Regions from separate parts of the Paenibacillus sp. NPDC101420 genome, predicted to be linked through region 2. Evidence: riboswitches for the same ligand, from Rfam matches in the RefSeq annotation. Region 2 holds a riboswitch; each other region holds the start of a gene.

Evidence for each region. Region 2 has a riboswitch for cobalamin ahead of ACQKMP_RS19570 (anaerobic ribonucleoside triphosphate reductase). Riboswitches for the same ligand answer to the same signal wherever they lie in the genome.
Region 1: linked by a shared signal. The riboswitch ahead of ACQKMP_RS26915 (S-layer homology domain-containing protein) and the one ahead of ACQKMP_RS19570 (anaerobic ribonucleoside triphosphate reductase) in region 2 are both predicted to bind cobalamin.
Region 3: linked by a shared signal. The riboswitch ahead of metE (5-methyltetrahydropteroyltriglutamate--homocysteine S-methyltransferase) and the one ahead of ACQKMP_RS19570 (anaerobic ribonucleoside triphosphate reductase) in region 2 are both predicted to bind cobalamin.

The regions. Positions count from the first base shown of each region.
Region 1 covers NZ_JBNNSE010000009.1:30,625-39,007, reverse strand. Annotated here, with positions in the region: gene ACQKMP_RS26925 (cellulase family glycosylhydrolase) at 1-235, opposite strand, end outside; gene ACQKMP_RS26920 (hypothetical protein) at 455-1,033, shown strand; cobalamin riboswitch at 1,124-1,324, shown strand; gene ACQKMP_RS26915 (S-layer homology domain-containing protein) at 1,489-6,411, shown strand; gene ACQKMP_RS26910 (DUF4430 domain-containing protein) at 6,485-7,459, shown strand; gene ACQKMP_RS26905 (energy-coupling factor transporter transmembrane component T) at 7,459-8,349, shown strand; gene ACQKMP_RS26900 (ABC transporter ATP-binding protein) at 8,322-8,383, shown strand, end outside.
Region 2 covers NZ_JBNNSE010000004.1:380,164-388,546, reverse strand. Annotated here, with positions in the region: gene ACQKMP_RS19595 (hypothetical protein) at 1-54, opposite strand, end outside; gene ACQKMP_RS19590 (hypothetical protein) at 233-463, opposite strand; gene ACQKMP_RS19585 (N-acetylmuramoyl-L-alanine amidase) at 557-910, opposite strand; tRNA gene ACQKMP_RS19580 (tRNA-Thr) at 965-1,036, opposite strand; gene ACQKMP_RS19575 (MTH1187 family thiamine-binding protein) at 1,131-1,439, opposite strand; cobalamin riboswitch at 1,814-2,048, shown strand; gene ACQKMP_RS19570 (anaerobic ribonucleoside triphosphate reductase) at 2,266-4,251, shown strand; gene nrdG (anaerobic ribonucleoside-triphosphate reductase activating protein) at 4,248-4,763, shown strand; gene ACQKMP_RS19560 (ribonucleoside-diphosphate reductase subunit alpha) at 4,819-7,152, shown strand; gene ACQKMP_RS19555 (ribonucleotide-diphosphate reductase subunit beta) at 7,433-8,383, shown strand, end outside.
Region 3 covers NZ_JBNNSE010000002.1:223,082-231,464, forward strand. Annotated here, with positions in the region: gene ACQKMP_RS09775 (ABC transporter ATP-binding protein) at 1-423, shown strand, start outside; gene ACQKMP_RS09780 (ABC transporter permease) at 398-2,347, shown strand; gene ACQKMP_RS09785 (DedA family protein) at 2,365-2,988, shown strand; gene ACQKMP_RS09790 (undecaprenyl-diphosphate phosphatase) at 3,038-3,898, shown strand; cobalamin riboswitch at 4,157-4,362, shown strand; gene metE (5-methyltetrahydropteroyltriglutamate--homocysteine S-methyltransferase) at 4,496-6,817, shown strand; gene ACQKMP_RS09800 (DUF1540 domain-containing protein) at 6,956-7,108, opposite strand; gene ACQKMP_RS09805 (hypothetical protein) at 7,478-8,257, shown strand.

The DNA.
Region 1 (8,383 bases), on a different contig from region 2:
GGGTCACACGCGGATTGCCCCAGGAGGTTTCATCCTCACCTGTAGCATCTAGAGTATTGCCAAGGTTCCATCCGGGCTGCATATCGTCTACATAGGATTGGATCTTACTCTTTGGTGCTGCCTTAGCTTGTTGCTCGTCCTTAGTGGCAGCGGCGGCAATGGATGAGAACAAAGAGAGCAGAAGAGCGGTGACAAGGGTCAATGATAAGAATGATTTCTGGATTCGAGTAGTCATTGAATTCTCCTTTGTAAGATCATTTTTGAGGATGCTTAAACCTGACCTTCCTTAGTACTTTGGTGCTTAGATGAATACGTACACCTCCATGAATTCGTTGTAAACGCTTACCAAATACCCTAACATAGAATAATTTCAACGAGTACCTTACTAATTTGTGGTAAATTCATATATGAATTAGTGATTTGCAGTGATTCCAAAGTTATGGAGGGCAATCCAGTGAGCAGATTTCATTACATAGGCTCGGCTACAGAGCTTCCATTAGGAGAAAGAGGCAGTGTACCGTCAGCAAAGACATATAATGAAGTGAAAAATTCCCCGGAGTATAAGAAACAAAGAGAGGCTCTGCGCCTGCAAGGCATAATTCCTTTGGATGACATCGCAGATCTATCTCATTTAAGAGATGAGGACTGTCTTGTATATGACTCGGAAGAAGATGCAGCGGGTATTTTTATAGAGGAACTTGGGTATTGGAACGATGAGATTCGCAAGCATTTTCGGAGTCCGTATGTGTACCGGATTTCACCGAATTGGGGCGGCTTCTCTGTATCCCCTAAGCTAAAAGATACTCTACCGGGATCGTATAACGCCTCACTCAAGTGTTGTCGGGAGTTATTTAGGCTTATGACAGATTATGGGGTATCTGGTGCCGAGTTCGAGCTCTATACATGCTGGGCTGAGGAAGAAGGACTCCCACGTAATAAAAAGTATGATCGAATCTTTGATTTGGCCTTTTTGTCACTGGAGGATGGTTTTGAGCTGAGAGAAAAAGAATATATTGTGGTTAGAATGATTTGATATTCAATAGGATTATCGCTAACTACTCGTTATACAAAAAACAAATATTGCATGACAAAAGCAACTATATTAGATATGATGAAGCATGAAAAATTAATATTAGCAATAGGTGCCAATTATGAATGTTTCGGAATTACAATCATAGATTGGTTAAATGGAAAGCGGGTGTGAATCCCGCGCGGTCCCGCCGCTGTGAAAGAGGAGTCCTTGCAAGGTGCCACTGGGAAACTGGGAAGGTAGCAAGGGTGATGATACTTGAGCCAGAATATCTGCCTGTTTCTAATACACCGTTAAACTCTACGAGCGATAGAGAGGTGTTTGATATAGTATATGCCTGCTATTGTTGCGGTTCACTATCTTAAACCTCTTGACGTATGTTGAGTGGTTTTTTTGTAGTGCTATGAAAGTTTATTCTGTTTTTTAACATAGGAAGAGAAGGGAAGGGTTATGGAAACATGAAGAAAAATAAGTTTTTAGCTTGGTTACTTATTGTAGCAGTATTTATCACGACGTTCTCTACAAGCGTAATCCCGGCTCATGCGAATGAAGCAATTGCCGATAGTGCAGTTGTAACAACAGAGGTTGATCAAGCTCTAGTAGAGCAGATTAATGCGCTAGTACAAGAGCCAGATACAGAGAAGCCTACGATTTCAATAGAAGGTATACAAGATAAACAGGAAGTATCCAGTAAAGATGTGAGCTTCAAAGTAGTGGTTACAGACAATGTCTATAAAGACATTATTCCAGTAGTAAAGCTGAACCAAGTCGTTCTGTCAGCTACTAATGGTGAGTACAAAGCATCTCTAAACCCAGGTAGTAACGTAATCGCAGTAACAGCTATAGATGGCGCAGGAAACAAAGCAGATAATGTAACCTATCAGGTTACTTATAAAATCACTGCTAAAGAACAGTTAGATAAAAGCTTGGCCTACATCGTTAACACCGTAAAGAATCCTTCATTTGGAACAGGTAGCGGAGAATGGTCGATTCTTTCTCTAGCACGTGCGAACTACAAAGTACCTAACGGTTATTACAATCTCTATTACAACAATGTAGCTACGCGAATAGCAACGATAATTAAGGATGGAAAACTCGACGCTAGTAAAAGCACAGAGAACTCCAGAGCCATTCTAGGACTTACCTCTATCGGAAAAGATATCACGAATGTTGCAGGTCATGATCTAAGAAATGCACTAGCTGATTATCAATATATTCAGAAGCAAGGGAACAACGGTCCCATATTTGCTCTGATTGCACTAGATAGTCATAACTATGAGATTCCAGTATTATTCCCTGATCCTGATGAGAAGGGAGTTATATATCAAAGCACAAGAGAAAACCTGGTTCAGTACATCTTAGATAGAGAAGTTAAAAAAGGTGCAGCAGATGCCGGGGGCTGGGCTTTAGGTATAACCAAAGCCGACGTCGATATGACCGGGATGGCGATGCAAGCACTTGCGCCTTATTACGCAAAGGATCCTAATGTAAAAGCTGCCGTGGATCGGGCGATTGCATGGTTATCGAGTGTACAAAATGCTCAAGGCGGATTTACAAGCTGGGGAAGCACAAGCAGTGAGAGCATTGCACAGGTTGTTGTTGCCTTAACTGGCGTAGGCGTAGATCCGCACAGTGACCCTAGGTTTATTAAAGAAGGAAATTCACTTATAGATGCTTTACTTAGCTTCTCTGGGCCGGATGGTGGATTCAAGCATATTCTCACCGGTAAAGTAGACGCTATGGCTACGGATCAAGGTACATATGCGCTCGTATCCTATGATCGTCTGATCAATAATAGCAACCGTCTCTATGACATGAATGATGTTCCATTTGAACAACCTACTACTGTTGTAGCCAAACAACAATTAAATAAAAACCTTGCCTATATCCTAAACACTGTAAAAAATCCGTCTTTTGGAACAGGTAGCGGGGAATGGTCGATTCTTTCTCTAGCACGGGCCAACTTCGAGGTTCCAAGTGGCTATTACAATCTTTATTATAATAATGTAGCTGCTGAAGTAGCTAAGCTAATGAAGGATGGAAAACTCGACCCTTCTAAAAGCACAGAGCATTCCAGAGCGATTCTAGGACTTACCTCGATCGGAAAAGATATCACGAATGTTGCAGGGCATGATTTAAGAAATGCACTTGCAGATTTTCAATATGTTCAGAAGCAAGGGCTTAATGGTCCCATATTTGCGCTGATTGCCTTAGATAGTCATAACTATGATATTCCTGTAGTAGAAGGCGTTACAGATCAAACCACAAGAGAAAAACTAGTTCAGTATATTTTAGAAAAAGAAGCACCAACTGGTGGATGGGCGTTATTTGGTACTAAAGCCGATACCGATATCACTGGAATGACGATGCAAGCACTTGCGCCTTACTATGCAAAGGATCCTAATGTAAAAGCTGCTGTGGATCGCGCGATTGCATGGTTATCAAGCACACAGAATGATCAAGGTGGATTTACAAGCTGGGGAAGCACAAGCAGTGAGAGCATCGCGCAGGTCATTGTTGCTTTAACTGGCGTAGGCATAGATCCGCACAGTGACTTAAGGTTTGTTAAAAAGGGAAATTCACTGATTGATGCACTGCTTACCTTTGCTGATCCGGATGGTGGATTTAAGCATATTCTCACCGGAAGAGTAGATGGGATGGCTACGGACCAAGGTACGTATGCACTTGTGTCCTATGATCGTCTGATTAATCACAGTAACCGTCTCTTTGATATGAATGATGTGGTAATTGAACAACCACCTGTACAACCAGAGGGTCCGAAAGAATTTCCGTTACCTTCTGGTGATAAGCCGGAAGTTGTAATCAATGATGATGCTCATGATTATATCGTTCCGATCAGCACAGGAGATAGCAACAAGGAAATAACGGTAGTTATTCCTAAAAGTCAACAATCGAAGGTTAGTGTTAGTTTACCTAATAACAGCGATCTTCCTCAGATTGAGGCTACCAAAGGTGACGTATCTGTAGTCATTCCTAAGGGTGCAAAAGTTACAAGTGGAAATGCCGCAGCGATTGAACTAATGTCACCTTTAACAGGCACAGAAGCTGCACTAAAAGATAGTCTGAATCAGATTATTTCCCAGGATAAGAAGCTGGAGAGCATTATTCAAGCTTTTTCTATGGGTGGCAGCGCAAGAGTAGAATTCAGTCAATTTATCACATTAACCTTTAAGGACCTTAAAGGAAAAGATGTAGCTTATATTCAAAATGGTGCACCTCATGCGATTCAAAAATTTGCAAGTGACGCCTTAGGTTTGGCAAGCGGCAAGTCAGAGTATGCCTACGATAATGGAAATGATTTAATCGTAAAAACCAATCACTTCACTGATTACATTGCGTACACATCCAGTGTAGTTCAGACACCTGGTGGCGACGGTGGTAGTGGCAATGGTGGAGGAACCACTCCATCGAAACCATATGTAACCCTATCCGTGGATAAGCTTACGATTAAGAAGGGATATGTTCTTCCATCTGTACAGGTAGAGCTACAATCTGGTGACACAGTGTGGTCTGTACTAGAAAGAGTGCTAGATAGCCGCGATATCGACTATAGATATTCTTGGAACAGTACATTTGGAAGTGTATATGTTGAATCCATAGCTGGTGATGGAGAATTTGACCATGGTAGCGGTAGTGGATGGATGTATAATGTGAATGGAAAATATCCTAATTATGGTGCATCTTCATATAACCTAAGTGCCGGGGATAGAATTCAGTGGCGTTATACTACGAATTTGGGTGTGGATCTAAATGCACCGATGCCAACTTTGAGCCCAACTCCAACCCCATCTGCTACACCAAAACCAAGTGGTACGCCAGCTCCAGGTGATATCGCTAAACCGGGTGACCCGAATGCGAGTCCATCGCCAACAGCGACTCCTAACGATATCAAGCAAGTGTATAAAGACGTCGATAAGATCTCATCCTGGGCGTTCTCAGCGATTGAAACAGCTACAGTAAAAGGGTACATCCAAGGTAACAATGGTCAGGTAAATCCGAAAGATCACATTACAAGAGCAGAATTTACTAAGATCCTAGTATCAGCATTGGAACTGGATATCAAGAGTGACAAAGGAATTACCTACAAGGATGTCGCTCTGGGAGATTGGTTCTATCCATATGTGAATGCTGCTCATAAAGCAGGGTTAATTACAGGCTTTAATAATGAATTTAAGCCAAATGATAAGATTACTCGCGAACAAATGGCAGCCATTATTGTCAGAGCATTATCAATCCCGGCTACGAAGCCAGGTACAGCTATTAAAGATATCAATACTGTGTCTGCGTGGGCAAAAGCAGATGTGGAAACCATTGTTGCCACCGGACTTATGTTAGGTGACAATAATCAGTTTAAGCCTAAAGAGCTTGTAACTAGAGAAATGGCAGCTGTTGTAGCTACTAGAACCCATGATTATAAGAGTGGCAACAAAGCAGTTAGTCCATATATTCAGAACACAGCAGCCTTTTTGCAAAAAACAGTAACAAACCCGGTCATCTCCTCGGTTGGCGGGGATTGGACAGTGTTCGGGCTGGCACGTTCTGGTGTGAAGGTTCCAGATAGTTATTACGCTAAGTACTATGCGAATGTAGAAGCCACCCTTAAAGAAAAAGCTGGGAAGCTGCATAGCGTAAAATATACCGAATATGATAGAGTTATTTTGGCATTAACTTCAATCGGCAAAAATATTGATAAAGTGGCGGGTTATAACCTACTGGAACCACTCGCGGATTTTGATACTGTAATCAAGCAAGGCATTAATGGACCTGTGTTTGCCCTGATCGCTCTGGATAGTAATCATTACGACATTCCAGTGGTTAAAGATGTAAAGACGCAGACAACTAGAGAGATGCTCATTGATTACATTTTAGGCAGAGAGATCAACGGCGGGGGATGGGCACTAGGCAGTAATGCTACTGAGGCCGATCCGGATATTACGGGAATGGTTATTCAAGGCTTGACCCCGTATTACAAAACGAATGCCAAAGTAACGGCTGCTGTGGATCGTGGAATTGCTTGGTTATCCAAAACGCAAACAGCAGATGGTGGTTTTGCAAGCTGGGAATCTACGAACTCCGAGAGCATTGCTCAGGTTATCGTAGCTTTAACTGGACTTGGAATAGACCCACATAAGGATTCCCGATTTATTAAAAATGGTCGTTCCGCAGTTGATGCGTTGCTAGGCTTTGCTGCAGCTGAAGGTGGTTTTTATCACGTGAAGCAGGGTGGCGTAGGTAACGGGGGCGCGAAACCCGGAGAAGTAGATCATATGGCTACGGATCAAGCGATGTATGCACTAGTTGCTTATGATCGGTTCGTTAAGGGTCAGACGAGTCTTTATGACATGACAGACGTTAAATAGAACTTTATTTAAAGAGATAAGCAAGGGTAGCATGTATACCCTTGCTTATTATTTAAGGTGGGGAACTTAAGAAATGAACAAGAAAAAATGGCTAACAGCGATACTAATTATTGGTGTGTTGGCGATTGCCTTCTTTTGGGGCGGGAATTATCAGAAGAGCCCGAACAAGGTTGCGAGTAACAGTGTTGAGTCTCAAGTTGTAGAATCAGCCAATACGGCCTCCAATCAGAATGTTGATGTAGAGCCTACAACCTCAAGTGATGCCGAGACAACGGAGATAGCTCCTACAGCTACACCTGGTGAAACAGCTAAGCCTAAGCCCGTTGAAACGTTAAAACCAACTGAAGAGGTAACGCCAACCGAAACTGCGGTAACAGAGGTTGAAAAGCCGACTGCAACACCTAAATCGGATACACAGGCACAACCGACCGCAACACCGAAAGCGGCTAAAACGTCCGTGCCGGAAACGAAAGCGACGGCAAAACCAGTAATCAAACCGGATTCAAAAGTAGCGACAACAGAAACAAAGCTGGAACCGAAAAAGGATAAATTCCTTACCGATCCAGTACCGAGCGGGAAACCTAAGCCCGTGGAATGGCAAGATGCAACGGTAGATAAGAAGAAGCAATTAACGGCTACTTTGTCCGTGTCGGCAGCAACGATTTTAGATAATATGGATATTTTCAATAAGGATAAGGTTGAAGTATTGCCGGCAGATGGTATCATTTATAAAGCGCAGAAGGTAACCTTTTATGAAGGTGAGTCTGTATTTGATGTTTTGCTAAGAGAGATGAAGAAGAATAAAATCCATATGGAATTCAGCATGACTCCGATCTATAACAGTAATTATATTGAAGGCATAAACAATCTGTATGAATTTGATGCTGGAGAGCTTAGTGGATGGATGTACAAAGTAAATGGCTGGTTCCCTAACTACGGCAGTAGTCGTTATGTTCTCAAGGATGGCGATGTCGTTGAATGGGTATACACTTGTGATTTAGGTCGAGATGTAGGTGGTTATGTAGCCACAGGAGGAGCTCAGAAATAATGAAGGATAGCTTTTCTACCTTTCATCCGTTTGTGAATTTTCTATATTTTGTCGTTGTATTGCTGTTTAGCATGGTGTTCATGCATCCCATATTTCAGGTGATTGCGCTTATCAGTGCAGTGGTCTACTCCTTTATGTTAAAAGGAAAGAAAGCCGTTCGATTTAATCTGCTGTACATGGTTCCTTTTCTACTATTTATGGCGATTATGAACCCTGTTTTTAATCATCAAGGGGTAACGATCTTGTTCTATTTGAACAATGGAAATCCCATTACGAAGGAATCCATTCTTTATGGCGTAGCAGCGGCGTGCATGTTTGTAACGGTAATCATATGGTTCTCCTGTTATAACGTCGTGATGACCTCGGATAAGTTTATTTATATATTCGGAAAAATACTGCCGGCACTGTCGTTGATTTTTTCGATGGTGCTTCGTTTTGTTCCTAGATATTTAGCGCAAATCAAGGTGATTTCGAATGCCCAAAAATGTATTGGCCGGGATGTTACGCAGGGAAATCTCCTCGCGCGAGCGCGGAATGGGATTACGATCCTATCGATAATGACCACCTGGGCCCTGGAAAATGCGATTGAGACGGCGGATTCCATGAAGTCAAGAGGATATGGATTGCCTGGACGTACAAGCTTTTCGATCTTCTGTCTAGATGCCCGGGACAAAGTAGCCCTCTTGATCATGACAGGCTTAATTGCGATGGTAGCTATCGGCGCAGCAATGGGTGAGAACACGATGAGATATTATCCGTCGATTAAAGCGAGCGCAATTACACCTTTTAGTATCCTTGTATATGTCGCTTATTTTGCGCTATGTATGATCCCTGTGCTCATCAATATGGTGGAGGCAATGAAATGGAAATCTATCGAATCGAAGAACTAAGCTTTGCTTTTCCTGAACAAGAGCAGATGGCTCT
Region 2 (8,383 bases):
TTCACGTTCACGTTCACCAACGCCGCAACAACGTTCTCCACGTACTTCGCCCATTTGTCAATTCCTCCTTTTTAATTGGATACAAAACTAAGATATGCGGGATTTGTATCGGTGCTTGGGTAAAAAAGAAACGAAAATAGTAGGCCTGTTGCGGGATCCGACATTTCGTAAAAAACAAAAAAATACCCACCAGCCGAAGCCAGTGGGCGGTTTTTCCCGGTTTTATGATTTTTTAAATAAGGGCTATAGCCAGCAGAGTGAACAAACTCAAGGTTAAGATGTCATTTGTAGCAAAAGGATTACCAAAAAAAGCTGAAGTGTGCACAGATCCGTTATGTTCCGTTCTTAAGTAAACATTATTTCTGTCCACATTTGTAATTACGCCTACGTGCTGTCTACCATCTTTAGTCAGAATCCGCACTCTTCTATTCATGTAGCGCAAGCAGCTGCAATAAGCATCCATCAGGAAACTCCCCCTCGCTCGTATTACTTTATTTTATGATGAGAGGTTACGCCGGTAACGGCCAGCAGCGCCCAAAACTTCCGGCTCGACAAATTAACTTTCCAGTTCACTTTGTAAGGTTAACTGTCTTACTTGCTCTTTCTTGCCGTTTACGAGTACTACCACTTTATTGTCATTGTTGCCCTGATTCGCTGTTTCCTTCTTTTTCAGCCCTAGGTACTTTGCAATCCCGATCACATGGCTATCAATGATTGCTTGGATAACCACATCTTTTTTGAGTTTGGCAGCGTCGGTTGCCACATCCAAAAATAAATTCTCCGTGAGTACTGCAGGTATGTTGCTCTCACGCACCACATGCAGTTTTTTTGCCTTTTGGCCCCGGTCGTTGGGGACTCCATTACAAGCGGAAAAGACACTCTTTCGGTAGAAGAATGGTAGAAGAAACAAAAAAGCGCGACTCCCCAAACTTCAAGAATCCGCGCCAAATATGGTTTTTTGGGATGCTGGTGAAGGGAATTGAACCCCCGGCCTACGCATTACGAGTGCGTTGCTCTACCCCTGAGCTACACCAGCTTAAGCCGATTTTTCTGTCAAACAAAAAATATTATACAACTTTCAGCCAGAAACGCAAGCCTATTTCTCCCTATTTCCCTACTCTCCCGAACTGCTATTCCACCTGTAGTTTACGCTCCACAGACTCCAGCTTTCCACGGCTAGTGGAGGGTTTATCGCGGCGGTCGTCTATTTTAAGTGAGGTAGAGACACGCTCTGCACCTGCGGAAAAAGGAGACTCGTGCAGCGCTTCGACTGCAGCAAAAATACGCTGAAGAGGCCCTTCGATGATTGTACCCATGGATGTAAGCTCATAAGTAATCCCTTCTACCGTCTTCAGCACTCGCTGCATATCCGCAACATAGCTGCTAAGGCTCGTACTACCTGTTCCAATCGGAATAACGGTTACTTCAGCAATAGGCATGGGAATACCTCCTCGGAATTTTAAAGTATGTGTCTCCTTCTATTGTAACAACTCCACCGCTCTCCCACAAATGATCTCAGCTTTATTATGCCCCTTCTTCTTTCCCCAAAATTCTCCGAAATATGACTTTCGCCACAAGTATTTTTTCTAACATGAATTCTAGGGTCATCTGCACTACATTTATGGACTCTTTGTGGCATCTTTTCGGACAATTTATGAATCATTTTTCATATGCCTGTGGATCAATTGTGGATTACTTATGGACAGCCTGTGGATCATTTGTGGAGTACTTTTGAAGAACCCGCTCCCCACGCGGGTTTTCTAAAAAACTATTTACAAACACAACATCTTGGGTTATTTTTATCTAACGACAACAAAATATAGTGGAGACAGGCGCTTTGATCCTTTATCGGAATTAGAGCTTAATAGGGAAGTACGGTGAAAATCCGCTGCGGTCCCGCCACTGTAACCGGATGCCCCTTACAAGCTTTTTTAAGCTTAAGATGGGCAGATCTCCTGGCAGAAGCCACTGAGGGGTAAGAGCCCCCTTGGGAAGGCGCTGAGAGGTCCTACGGAAGCCAGGAGACCTGCCTGTTTCGACGACACCAACTATGAGTGCCTGCGAGGAACAGGAACGGTGTCCGCATGCGGTCATCTTCTTAGAGACCACTGCAAATATCTGTGTGGATATTTACATAACGCATCGGGCATTTTCTGCCATCCTCGCTAGAGGATGCTTTTTTTATGAGATCACAATGAATATACGGCCGCTTATGCGGCCCCACTTCTTAATGATAGGACGATAGACTGAGAGGAGAGCTATACAATGACGTTGTTGGAGAGACAATTTAACGGTACAACAAATGCACGAGAAGTTCTTTTAGAAGAGCTCATTGATTTAGGACGCGATATTATCGACAGCCGGGATTTGGACCTGCTGCGCGAGAATGCCAATTTGAACGGAGAGAGTTTCTCCGGTAAAATGAGCAAGTTCGGCAGTGAATATTCAAAATGGTACGCCCGCAACTTTACGATGCCGCCGCAGCTAGTGCAAGCCATTGATGACAATGTCGTCTATGTGCATGATCTGGATCAATACGCAATCGGAACGACTAACTGCATTTTCATCCCGTTCGATAAGCTTCTCCGCGAAGGCTTCAACACCGGCAACGGCAGTGTTCGTCCTCCGAACTCCATAATGACAGCTATGTCACTGGTAGCAATTATTTTTCAATCCCAGCAAAATGCTCAATATGGCGGCGTATCCGCCAATAAACTCGACTATGATCTAGCACCTTATGTAACCAAATCCTTCGCTAAGCTGTTCCGCAAGGGTCTGGATTATTTTGATGAGGGACAAGCTAATGATTCTTTGGGCGAGATTACAATGAGCCGGATCGATCTGGCGGAGTTATATCCAAAAGCGTTTCGTTTTGCACTAAAGGAAACCGAAATCGAAACCCTGCAAGCGGCTGAAAGTATGGTACATAATCTCAACACCATGTCCAGCCGATCCGGTGGGCAAATTCCGTTTACCAGCATCAATTATGGTACTTGTACTTCACCAGAAGGTCAGCTTGTGATCAGCTCCCTGCTAACAGCAACGATGAACGGACTTGGCAGCGGAGAAACACCTGTGTTCCCGATTCAAATCTTCAAATGCAAGCAAGGAGTCAATCAACAGCAAGGTGATCCTAACTATGAATTGTTCCTAAAAGCGGCGGAATGTTCTGCACGCAGACTATATCCGAACTTCGCTAATCTGGACGCTCCGCTCAACTTGCAGTATTATGATCCAAGTGATCCTGATACGGAATTTGCTACAATGGGCTGCCGCACCCGAGTGCTCGGTGACCGTTTTGGGCGTAATCATTGCTCCGGGAAGGGCAACCTTTCCTTTAATACACTGAATCTGGTTCGGCTCGGTCTGGCACACGGCACAGTAACAGGCCGACGTACCGTCGCAGATGAAGCTGGCTTCTATGAGGATCTAAACCACTATATGGATATTGCGCTGGAAGGACTTCTTCATCGGTTCCACATCCAAAGCGCGCAAAAAGCTAAAGCATCCGATTTCATGATGCGAGAAGGCGTCTGGGAAGGCGGCGAAAATCTCGCTCCTGAAGACTCTGTAGGCGAACTGCTGAAGCATGGTAGTCTGTCGCTTGGCTTCATCGGTATGGCGGAATGCATGAAAGCCATGTACGGCAAACACCATGGCGAGCATATGGAAGTCCATGCCAAGGCTGTGGCTATCGTGCGTCACATGCGGGAGTATTGCGACCTTAAAAGTGAGGAACTTAATCTCAACATTACCTTGTTCGCAACACCAGCAGAGGGCCTGTCCGGCAAATTCACCAAGATTGATCGCAAGGTACTGGGTTCTATTCCGGGCGTAACTGACCGTGAGTATTATACGAACTCTTTCCACATCCCTGTATACTACGATCTAGGTGCTGCTCAGAAGATCAGCTTGGAAGCTCCTTTCCATGAATACTGCAATGCCGGGGCTATTTCTTATGTCGAATTAAATGGCAATGCCCGCAGCAATCCATCTGCTTTTATCAAAATCATTAAATATGCACTAGAACAACAGGTCAGCTACTTCAGCATTAACCATCCGATTGACCGCTGCTCCAGCTGCGGATACGAAGGCGTAATTGGGACAAACTGTCCTTCCTGCAACGCACATGAGAATGACGTGCACATCCGTCGTTTGCGCAGAGTTACAGGTTATTTAACTGGCGACTATCAGACCCGCTTCAATGCCGCCAAACAAGCCGAAGTACGGGATCGCGTTAAGCATCTATGAATATTTGCGGATACTATCCGGAGTCGATTAACGAGGGAGAGGGCATGCGGGCCGTCCTCTTCATCAGCGGCTGCCGTCATCGTTGCCCGGGATGCTTTAATCCCGAGACATGGAACTTTAAATATGGAGAAGCCTTCACCTTAGAACGTCAACATGAAATCATTGCAGAAATCGCCGCTAACCCTTTGCTGGATGGTCTAACACTGGCAGGCGGCGATCCTTTTTTCTCGGCAGAAGAGGTACTTGGGTTCATTCATGAGCTTCGCGCCGTGCTCCCTGGCTTCCCCATCTGGATTTACAGTGGTTATACGTATGAGGAACTAACCGCCCTTCCCGGTTCGCCGGAGTGGAATCTACTTACACAGTGTCAGGTATTAATAGATGGACGTTTTATAGAAGAATTGAAAGATACTACACTTCCTTACCGAGGAAGCTCTAACCAACGCATAATCGACATTCCGGCCAGTACGAACGGCTCGGAGGTCTTTCTGTGGCAGCCTACTGCGCTATAATATATCAATTTTTGATATTCAAAATTAATCCAAAATAAGAAGGGATGAAATAACCATGCCACAATTCGTAGTAAAACCAGATAATCGCCAACTGGCTTTTGATGAGAAGCGCCTTTCCGTATACGCCGACCGTATCTTAGAAGGTCTTGATCAACTAAATAAAGAAACATTGCTGCGGGGAGTAATTTCCAAACTGCGTCGTGACTCCGTAAGCGGAGAAGAAATTAGCAATGCCTTCACCATGAGTGCTCTAGAGCTTGTAACGAAAGAAGAGCCTACTTGGAAGTTTGCAGCTGCCCGTGCCCTTCTGACTACCCTTTATAAAAAAGCAGCCGTTCATCGCCGCTATAAAGCTTATCCAGAAGAGCCTTACGGTGAGCTGTACCCGCTAATTACGGATCTCGTAAAAAAAGGAATCTATCGTGAAGAGCTTCTAAGTCATTACACCAAAGAACAAATTATCGAACTAGGTGGGTGTATCGATTATACACGCGATCTTTTGTTTGACTATATCGGTCTGCTTACGCTATCCGACCGTTATTTGGCGCATGATTTTGACGGCCGTGTAATGGAGCTTCCACAAGAACGTTATATGATTATTGCTATGTACCTGATGCACCGTGAACCAGCTGAGAAACGTCTTGAGCTTGTAAAAGAAGCTTACTGGGCTATGAGCAACATCTACATGACAGCTGCTACCCCTACAATGTCCAATGCCGGCAAAAAGGTCGCTGGACAGCTATCCAGCTGCTTCATTGATACGGTAGACGATTCCCTAGAGGGTATCTTTGATTCCAATACAGACGTAGCGCGCCTTAGCAAAATGGGTGGCGGTATCGGCGTCTACCTTGGTAAAGTACGGGCACGGGGTTCGGATATCCGTGGCCATAAGAACACTAGCTCCGGCGTAATTCCTTGGATTCGCCAATTGAACAATACAGCAGTCAGTGTAGATCAACTTGGAACACGTAAAGGTGCTGTCGCTGTCTACCTTGATGTATTCCATAAAGATATTCTCGCTTTCCTCGATCTTAAACTAAATAATGGTGACGAGCGTATGCGTGCACATGACGTATTCCACGGTGTAACCCTGCCGGACTTGTTCATGGAAGCCGTTGAATCACGCAGCCACTGGAACCTCTTCTGCCCACATGAAGTGAAGAAGGTTATGGGCTGGACGGATGAGAACGGTCGTCCGCTTGGTCTGGAAGACTTCTACGATGAAGAGCTTGGTAAAGGCACTTTCCGTGAAAAATATGCTGAAGCTACAGCCAATTTGGAATTGTCCCGTATTACCGTTCCTGCGATCGACATCATGAAACGGATTATGAAATCACAGCTTGAAACAGGTACTCCATATATGTTCTACCGTGATACGGTTAACCGGACGAACCCGAACCGTCACCAAGGTATGGTCTTCTCTTCCAACCTGTGCACAGAAATTATGCAGAATCAATCCGCTACCGTTATTGAACAGGAAGAATTAGTAACCAAAGATGGCAAGACCCGGATTGTTATCTCCAAAATCCCTGGCGATTTCGTAGTCTGCAACCTGAATTCGATTCACTTGGCACGTGCGATTCCAGCTGGTGTGCTGGAAAGACTTGTACCTATCCAAGTACGTATGCTGGACAACGTAATCGACATTAATAATATTGAAGTTCTGCAAGCACAATACACGAACAGCCAATACCGCGCAGTCGGTCTCGGCACATTCGGCTTGCATCACCTATTGGCACTCAAGGGCATTCGTTGGGAATCTGATGAAGCCGTAGAATATAACAACCATTTGTATGAACACATCAACTACCTGTTGGTACGTTCGAGCATGGAGCTTGCCCGTGAAAAAGGCCGTTATCCGAAGTTCGCCGGTTCCGATTGGGAGACAGGTGCATACTTTACTTCACGTGGCTACGTTAGCGGTGAACAAGAAGGTAAATATGTAACCACTGAACAATGGCGCGAGCTGCAAGAAGAAGTGGCTAAAGACGGTGTTCGTAACGCATGGATGTTCGCGATTGCACCGAACGGCTCCACATCGATTATTGCCGGCTCCACAGCCAGCATTGATCCTTTGTATGAATTGCTTTCCTATGAAGAGAAAACAACTTACAAGATCGCTAACCCAGCACCGGATCTGTCCGACAAGACGATTTGGTACTATAAAACTGCGTTTACAATTGACCAAAACTGGTCGATCCGCATGGCTTCTGCTCGTCAGCGTCACGTCGATCAAGGCCAAAGCTTTAACCTGTATGTTCGTCCTGACATCAAGGCTACCGAGTTCCTTGAGCTGCATCTGAACGCCTGGAAGGGCGGATTGAAATCAACTTATTATGTGCGTAGCCGTGCTTTGACAATAGAAGAGTGTGATTCTTGCGCTAGCTAAGAGTCTTACTGCTTTAAAAAATTTGGTGATTTAATCGTAACTGCGAGAAATGTTTGGGCTTCCGGTCGCTGTTATCCTCAGATTTCTTGATCTATACCGTCTTCGCGGTAGAAATCCGAGGATAGCATATGCTTTCGATGCGAGCTTTCCTACGGAAAGCTTTCGGGCGAACGCTATCGCTCCTACAGCTCCAAACTTTCTCTCCGTTACTTCATCAACCTAATTTAATTAAAGATCAGACAAGACGAATTACCAGCGCAAAAAAATGGAGGGAAATTAAATGCAACTACAAAAGATTTTTAACACTGAAGCACCCAACCAATCCACACGCATCATCGACGGTGAGTGCTCAGGTATTCTGAACTGGAACGATATTCGCATGCCGCATATGTACAAGCTGTACAAGGTGCTGCTGCTGAATCACTGGATCGCGGATGAAATCCCAATGTCCAAAGATGCGCAACAATTCCCTATGCTCGATGCTGAGGAGCAACGCGTATTTAAGATCAACATCTCCCTGCTCGCCGTGTTAGACTCGATGCAGACGATGTTCGTAAGCGACGTGAAGCGTTATTTTACTGACTCTTCTCTAGAAGCTATCTCTGCCATTATCGGACAACAAGAAGTGGTGCATAACCAATCCTATTCCTATGTTCTTTCCTCTATCGTGTCGGAAAGTGAGCAGAAAGAAATTTTTGAATATTGGAAAAAAGACCCTGTCCTGCTGGAACGCAATCAGTTTATCTCTGATATTTATCAAGAGTTCCGTGATAACCCTACGAGACAAACCTTTTTCCATGCGCTGGTAGCCGATCTCATCTTGGAAGGAATTTTCTTCTACAGCACCTTCGCCTTCTTCTACAATCTGGCCCGTGACCAGAAGATGATGGCGACCAGCCAAATGATCTCTTATATCCAACGTGACGAGAATCAGCACTGCTATTTCTTCGCAGAAGTATTTAAGCAGCTGCTTGTAGATTTCCCTGAGTTGAACACTAAAGAGAACATGGATTACGTGTATCGTACGATCGACCGCGCGGTAGAGCTTGAAACCAACTGGGCTTACTACACCCTTACTAATGTCCGCGGTATTGATCTTAACGAGCTTAGTGACTACATCAAATATACAGCGAACAAGCGCTTAACCTTGATGGGTATGGAAAAAGCCTACCAAGGCGTTGATGTTAACTGTATGCCTTGGATCAAACCTTTCTCCGATGATGCGCTTAAT
Region 3 (8,383 bases), on a different contig from region 2:
ACGGAAATGGAGAGCAGGTTGAAAGAAGTAGCAAGTATGCTGGACATTGAGCATTTGCTGCAAAAACGGACATACGAGATTTCTGGTGGACAAATGCAGCGGACTGCCATCGCCCGCGCGATGATTCATCGTCCTGCTCTGATTTTAGCAGATGAGCCTACAGGGAATCTGGATTCCAAAGCTTCAGGTGAAGTCATGAATATGCTGACAGAGGTGAATAAGGAAGAAGGGGCAACGGTGCTGATGGTCACACATGATGCAGTGGCCGCGAGCTTTTGTAACCGAGTCATCTTTATTAAAGACGGACGTTTCTATAGTGAAATGTACAGGGGGAGCAGTAGAGGCGCTTTCTTCCAAAGTATTATTGATATGTTGTCTCTGCTTGGGGGAACTAGCCATGACCTTTCGGCAATTCGCTTATAGGAATGTTACACGTAACAAGCGTAAATATGCGGCTTATTTTGTCGTCAGTGCTTTTTCAGTGATGATCTTTTTTGTGTGCGCTTTGTTTATTTACCATCCGGATATCTCTAAGAGCTTGGTGTACAGTACGGCAGCTCATACGATGATGGCGGCAGAAGCCATTATTTATGTGTTTTGCTCCTTGTTTGTTCTCGTATCGGTCGGATCGTTCCTACAGTCTCGTAAGATGGAGTTTGGGATTTTATTGATGCATGGAATGACGAAGCGCCAGCTCAACACGATGGTTTTTTTGGAAAATATGATGATCGGCACCTCTGCCATCCTGACAGGTACTTTATTAGGGTTAATTCTTGGCAAGCTGTTTTTGATGATTGGGTCTACTTTTCTAGGAATACCTCTTTTAACGTTTCATCTTCCATGGCAGGCGCTTGTACTTACGATATGCAGCTTTGCGCTGTTGTTTATTCTAATCTCGCTGAGCACTTTCTTCTTTATTGGGAATGAATCGTTGATGCGGCTGTTTCAGGGAGAACGAAAAGCAGAAGAGGAACCTAAAGTTTCCCTGGTGTTATCTATACTGTCTGCTTTATTGCTGTTAACGGGCTATTTTATGGCAGCTACAGCACAAGCGGCTTCGGTTGAAAAGGTGATGTTCCCCGTCGTTATAATTACGGTTGCGGGTACCTATCTCTTTTATACTCAGCTCAGTATTTACACTGTTAAACTACTTAAGACGATCCGGCGCCTGTATTGGAACCACACGAATATCATTACTTTATCGGGCTTGTCTTACCGCTGGAAAGAGAATGCCCGAATGTTTTTTATGGTGACGATTGTATCTGCAGTATCTTTTACTTCAGTGGGAGTATTCGCATCGATCCATACGCTTTCCAGAGAGTTGAAATTGGACTATCCCGCAGCAGTTGGTTATGTATCCAAAGGCAATCAATTGCAGGATCCTTTTGATCAGCATTTGGACGAAATTCAGGAAGAGCTTACAACGCTCGGTTTACCCTATGAGACACTTAGTATTCCGATTAAATACGCAGAGGTGGAATCTCAGACCGGGCCAGATCGCACGTTAAGGCTTCCCTTGATTGCTTACAGTGATTATAAGCTTGCTCTGCTTCGTGCAGGGTTTACGACGGATGAGCAGCCTCTAAGTGGAGATGAAGGACTGGTGATGATCGGTTCGCAACGAGACCGGAGTCTGCAAGCGGGTAGAGTAAAGCCGATATACTCCTTGAAGCAAGGTCTTTCCATTCGAGAAATGGGCTATACCCAGCATGTTCCGATTGCCGAATATCTATTGCCGGAGCTGGATGGAAGGGATGGGGGAGATTTCAGTGGTGTTGTGATTAGCGATGAGCTTTACAAGGCCATTCATCCCGTACAGACCGATTTGTATACAGGATTTTACATGGATGATTTCCCGCGAACAGTAGGTATAGCGGCGGATCTTGCTCATAAAGGGAAACGGTCCTATGAAAGTAACTCGCCATACGCGATTGTTGTTAGCGGCACGCTGTTTGAAATACAAAGAACATTGTACAACACGATGCTATTCGCTTCTTTACTGGTGGGCACTGTCTTTTTCATTGCAGCAGGCAGCTTCCTTTACTTCCGGCTGTATACAGATCTAGATCATGATCGCCATCAATATTCTACATTGTCCAAAATGGGACTTACAGATCAAGAGCTAAACCGAATTGTAACGATACAATTGTCGTTGTTGTTTTTTGTTCCGGTTGGGGTAGCCATTTTGCATAGTGTGTTTGCCTTTATTGCGCTTCAGCGGTTGTTTTACTTATCTATTGCTGTGGAGACCGGGGCGGTGTTATTGGGATATTTGGCTGTCCAGGGACTTTACTTCTTTTTTATTCGCAGCCGTTATTTACGCAACTTGAAGAAGAACTTGATCTGAATAATGGGGGTTACAAAATGCAAGCATGGATTACAGATTTTATGGAGCAGTTTGGTTACTTTGGTATTTTCCTGATGCTCGCTTTTGAAAATATATTTCCACCGATTCCTTCCGAAGTGATCCTTCCTTTTGGCGGATTCATGACAACCACAACGAATTTGACCATTCCTGGTGTAATTATTGCTGCTACGCTTGGCTCACTGCTGGGTGCAGTGATTCTCTATTATATCGGTCGTTTGTTGGATGTAAATCGCTTGGAAAAGATCGTTGAACGCTGGGGCGGCCTACTCCGAATTAGCAAAAAGGACATCCACAAGGCTGACGCTTGGTTTGACAAATATGGCTATTGGACCGTATTATTTTGTCGGATGGTTCCACTAGTGCGTAGTTTGATTTCGATCCCTGCAGGGATGTCGGGCATGAAATTTGGAGTGTTTATGATCTTCACAACGATTGGTACGCTGGGATGGAATCTATTGCTGGTGCTTATTGGTGCGGCATTGGGTGAGTCCTGGGAAGACATCGCCATGTATATGGATATGTACTCCAACGTAGTGTACGTGCTTCTTGCAGGTGGAGTAGTGATCCTTGGGTATTTGTTCTTCCGCAAGCGCAGCCGGAAAATGAACACCGAAGGTTGAGCCGCGAAGGACTTATAGTTAAAAGTTATGATTAAAAGGAGGAGAACAAATGGAGCTATTAACGATTATTAAAGCTATTATTTTGGGGATTGTTGAAGGATTGACTGAATTTGCTCCGGTATCCTCCACAGGTCATATGATTATTGTTGATGATATGTGGTTAAAATCGACAGAGTTATTTGGACAATATACGGCCAATACGTTCAAAGTGGTTATACAGCTGGGGTCAATATTAGCAGTTGTAGTTATTTTTAGAAATAGGTTCATTGAATTGCTGGGCTTAAAGCGCTTCAGCCGCAAGCAGTTGGATCCTGTAACCGAGCAACAACCACAGCTTGAAAAAGGCGGCCACCTTAAGCTTACACAGGTGCTTGTAGGTTTAGTGCCAGCAGGCGTGCTGGGGGTTCTGTTTAATGATTATATTGACGAGCATTTATTCTCTACATCCACCGTGTTAATCGGTCTAGTAGTCGGTGCTGTATTAATGATTATTGCGGATCTATTCGGACCAAAGAAGATTCAAACGGAGAGTGTCGATCAGATTACATATAAGCAGGCGCTAGGTGTTGGTCTGGTCCAGTGCTTCTCCTTGTGGCCGGGATTTTCTCGTTCCGGGTCGACGATTTCTGGTGGTGTTCTTCTGGGTATGAGTCATCGCGCTGCTGCTGATTTCACGTTTATTATGGCTGTTCCAATCATGGCAGGCGCCAGTTTACTCTCACTGATGAAGAACTGGCAATATTTCACCATCGATGCCCTGCCGTTCTTCATTGCAGGCTTTATCAGTGCCTTTGTATTTGCACTATTATCAATGCGTTTCTTCTTGAAATTGATCAACCGGATTAAGCTTTTACCATTTGCTATATATCGCATAGTACTTGCTGCAGTAGTATATTTCGTGTTTTTCTAAATCCGTTATAAGGAATCGATATAACAGAAGCCCCCGTAATCTATTGCAGATGACGGGGGCTTTCACGTATGATGACATCAGATTTAAGACACTCACTTTATCCTTATAATTCTCGCATAAACGCTTACCGTCCTTAAAAGGACGCTGAAGGCGTTTTAGCTTATGGATGATAAGAAAGTATAAGTATCACGAAATACTTTCTTATAATTCTCGCATAAACGCCTACCGTCCGTATAAGGACACCGAAGGCGTTTTAGCTTGACAATATCGGAGACAGGTGCTTGCCGGAAATTAGTAATTCGGTAGGCTTAATAGGGAAATTCGGTTTGAAGCCGATGCGGTCCCGCCACTGTAACGGAAGAGTCCATAGCAACATATGTCACTGGCAATTTACTACTGCTGGGAAGACTGCTAAGGATGCTGACACCGCTAGCCAGGAGACCTGCCTGTTTCAACAGCACTGCTTCACCTACGGAGGATAGGAAGGTGTTAGACGTTAACCATAGGTATATTATGGGCGTCTTTCCCTTTGACTTTTTTAGGGAAGGGCGCTCTTTTTTATAGGAATGCAAGTGATATCGAGTCCAAAATAAGAAGATGGAGAAGGGGAGCTGCAAAGTGACGAACAAAGTAAAAGTAAGCAATCTTGGCTATCCAAGAATCGGAAAAAACCGCGAGTGGAAGAAAACGTTGGAAGCCTTCTGGGCGGGAAAAATAAATGAGGAAGCGTTCCGTACTGAAATGACAGGAATTCAGCTTCAGCATTTGAAGACTCAGCAGGAGGCAGGAATTGATTTAATTCCGGTAAATGATTTTACGTTCTACGATCATGTGCTAGATACAGCTGTAATGTTCGGGATCGTACCTCCACGTTATGCGTATGATGGTGGCGATATTGGGCTTGATCTTTATTTTGCGATGGCTAGAGGAAATGCTGAGGCTACCGCTTGCGAGATGACTAAATGGTTCAATACGAACTATCATTACATCGTTCCAGAGATCGGTGCACAAACGCCGCGTCTGACCGAGAATAAACCATTGGCTGCTTATCGTTTTGCCAAGTCCCAAGCGGGAATTGAGGGTAAACCTGTGGTTTTAGGCCTTTATACATTCCTTAAGTTGTCAAAAGGTTTTGCATCTGCGGATATTGCGAAGATTGCTGCTCGGTTTCTTCCGGTTTACGTTCAGCTGTTGCAGGAACTGAAGCAAGAAGGAGTAAGCTGGGTACAAATTGATGAACCAGCGATTGTTACAGGAATTAATGAATCAGAATTATCCTTACTTAACTCGATTTACACAGAAATTGCTGAATCCGTGCCTGGATTAAATATTATTCTGCAGACTTACTTTGAAGCTGCTGAACCGCTGGAGGCACTGTTCAAGCTTCCGGTACAAGGTTTAGGTCTTGATTTTGTCCATGATGGCGGGACGAACCTGGCATCGATTGAACGTCTTGGCTGGCCTGAGGATAAGTGGCTGGGAGCGGGTATTATTGATGGACGCAACATCTGGCGCTCAGATCTGGATGCTAAGCTGCAGCTAATCGAGAAGCTGAGTGTACATGTATCACTTGATCGTCTTATTATACAGCCTTCTTGCAGTTTGCTGCATGTTCCGGTTACTGTTCAGGGTGAGGTGAAGCTGAAGGCCACCGTCAAGGCTGCTTTAGCTTTTGCTGATGAGAAGCTTAGAGAGCTTGGCCTGCTTGCTGCAGCCTTAGAGGGTACAGCAGAAGCTGCTGCTGCGTTGACGGCCAGTCGTGAAGCCCTTACTGCCTTCCGTGCACTTCCTGAACGCGGTCGTAAGGATGTGGCCGAGCAAGTTCTCGGACTTACAGATTTACCAGACCAACGTAGCCTACCTTTTGCTGAACGCCTGAAGGTGCAGCAGGAGAAGTGGCAGCTGCCACTTCTGCCAACGACAACAATCGGAAGCTTTCCACAGACTGTAGAAGTGCGCCAGGCAAGGTTGAAATGGCGTAAAGGCGTATGGAATCAAGAGCGTTACGACGGGTTCGTTCGTGAGCAGATTGCAGATGCAATCACTTTCCAAGAAAAGCTGGGTCTGGATGTACTCGTGCATGGTGAGTTCGAAAGAACCGATATGGTGGAGTTTTTCGGGGAGAAGTTGGATGGTTACTTATTTACTAGCAATGGCTGGGTTCAATCCTACGGATCACGCTGCGTTAAGCCACCAGTTATTTATGCGGATATAGCTTTTATCCAGCCTATGACTGTAAAAGAAAGCGTCTATGCTCAGTCGTTAACTTCCCTTCCTGTTAAAGGCATGTTGACTGGTCCTGTTACAATTCTCAATTGGTCTTTTGTACGTGATGATCTTAGTCGGGAAGCAGTAGCGAATCAAATTGCCTTAGCGCTCCGTCATGAAGTTAAAGCTTTGGAGGATGCAGGCATAGAGATGATTCAAGTAGATGAACCGGCTATCCGTGAAGGACTTCCTTTGAAGGCTGAAGATCATGAGGCATACTTGAATTGGGCGGTGAAGTCGTTCCGTATCGCGACGAATCATGTGAAGGCTACGACACAAATTCATACCCACATGTGCTATAGCGAATTTAATGACATGATAGACTCCATTTCAGCGATGGATGCAGATGTTATCTCTATTGAGACTTCACGTAGCCATGGGGAACTGATCGTTAGCTTTGAGGAGCAGGCGTATGATAAAGGAATTGGTCTTGGTGTATATGATATCCATAGTCCACGGGTTCCTGCAGTAGAAGAGATGACAGCTAATATTGATCGTGCGCTGCGGGTGCTTGATCCTGAACAGTTCTGGATTAATCCGGATTGCGGTCTTAAGACACGTGGCTGGCAGGAGACAGAAGATGCACTTCGTAACATGGTAAAGGCTGCCGCTATTGCAAGAGAAAATGCAGGAGTTAGTGCTTCCAAATAACATAAGAGGTATACAATAAATCATAGCCGGGGAATTTCTCCCTGGCTTTTTATTTCAGCCACTTGATAATAATTCTCATTCTTGATAGAATGAGAAAAGAAAAGAAGGAACCGTGGAGGGTCCCTTCAAATCATCACCTTATTTGCTTTCGAAAGTCTTGCAATCTGTTTCTTCTGCACGTGTAGGTTCTTGGGAGCTGTGGAAAGCTACAAAGATAGAATCAGCACTGCATTTGTTCTCTTCTGCCCAGTGGGTGCAGGAGTTAACTTCGCAAATTACGTCTTTTGCCATGAGGGTTCACCTCCCCTTTTAGTAATAGACAGCATTATTTAAAAACTCCTCTGTTCAACAAGGTGGAGCTTGTCCGAACAGAACCGTGTTCTGCCCTCATTCATTATGAATAGAGGGTTTTTTGGTATTTTTTTACGTGTTTAGACGTGGTAATTGTACCAAATAAAGTGTGTGTAAGCAAATGGGTTATTCGATAACAGAAATGTGACAAAGTTATACAAAAAATTATAAAAAAGCACAAAAGATACTTATTACTTACATACCTAAAAATAGAAAATAATTCTAAATATCTATATTATTACAAGAATTATATGGTAATATTTTCGATAGGGAACGGCCGCTCCTAATCTGAAATATTGGAGGATGAAGATGTTGAAAAAGTTATTACTATTCCCTTTTGCCTTAATGCTCATCTTGTGCTTACCTATTTATGCAGGTGCAGAAGGTGTACATAATGACCAAGCTCCTCAAATAAGTGAATCAGAAATCATAAAAGTCTACAAAGCCTCAGCTACGGGATTGTCAGAAATTTCAGTAGAGGAGTACAATGAAATTCTTGCACAAGGTCAAGCTTTAGAAGCTGCTAAAGAGGGGCTGATACCAAGTATACCCCTGTTCATAACGGACTCTTCCTTTGATGACGCTTCTGTAATTGCACCTAGAGATGCTTATCAAACAACGATATACTCCTACCAACAAAATGGTTATGTCTCATATGTCACTAGAAGTGGTTTGACTAGAAGAATCTCTCAGCCTGTATATAATAGTGCTTCTGCAAATTCGTTGTTAAACATTAGCTATTCAGTATCTCAAGGCTATATCGCGAATACAAGCTTTGGTGTAACCGCAAAACAAACAGCTGTAAGTACTGGTATTACTGGTGGCTCATCATGGTCTAATACTTATGGTGGCAGTAACACGACAACTGCATCAGTGAATCCTTACAATTATGCTTGGATGGAATACACGCCGATTATGAATAACTCATTTGGTGTGATTACGGAGAAGACCTATGCCAATGTTCAGGGTTCTTCAGTTCTTGTAGGCACTACTAGTTATGATGTTGATATTTACATTGCGAGATTATTAAGCGGTTCGTTACCAGATGGTGTATATGCCATTAAACAAAGCGCTTCTAACCCAGGTTGATTTTTGCTTGAAAAATAACAGCTTGAACTAAAAGAGTTGCAGAAATGCGACTCTTTTTTTTATTTAGAGAACATAATTCATAAGAAACTGTACACAATTCCATTTTTCAGTGCAACCTTCCAAGTT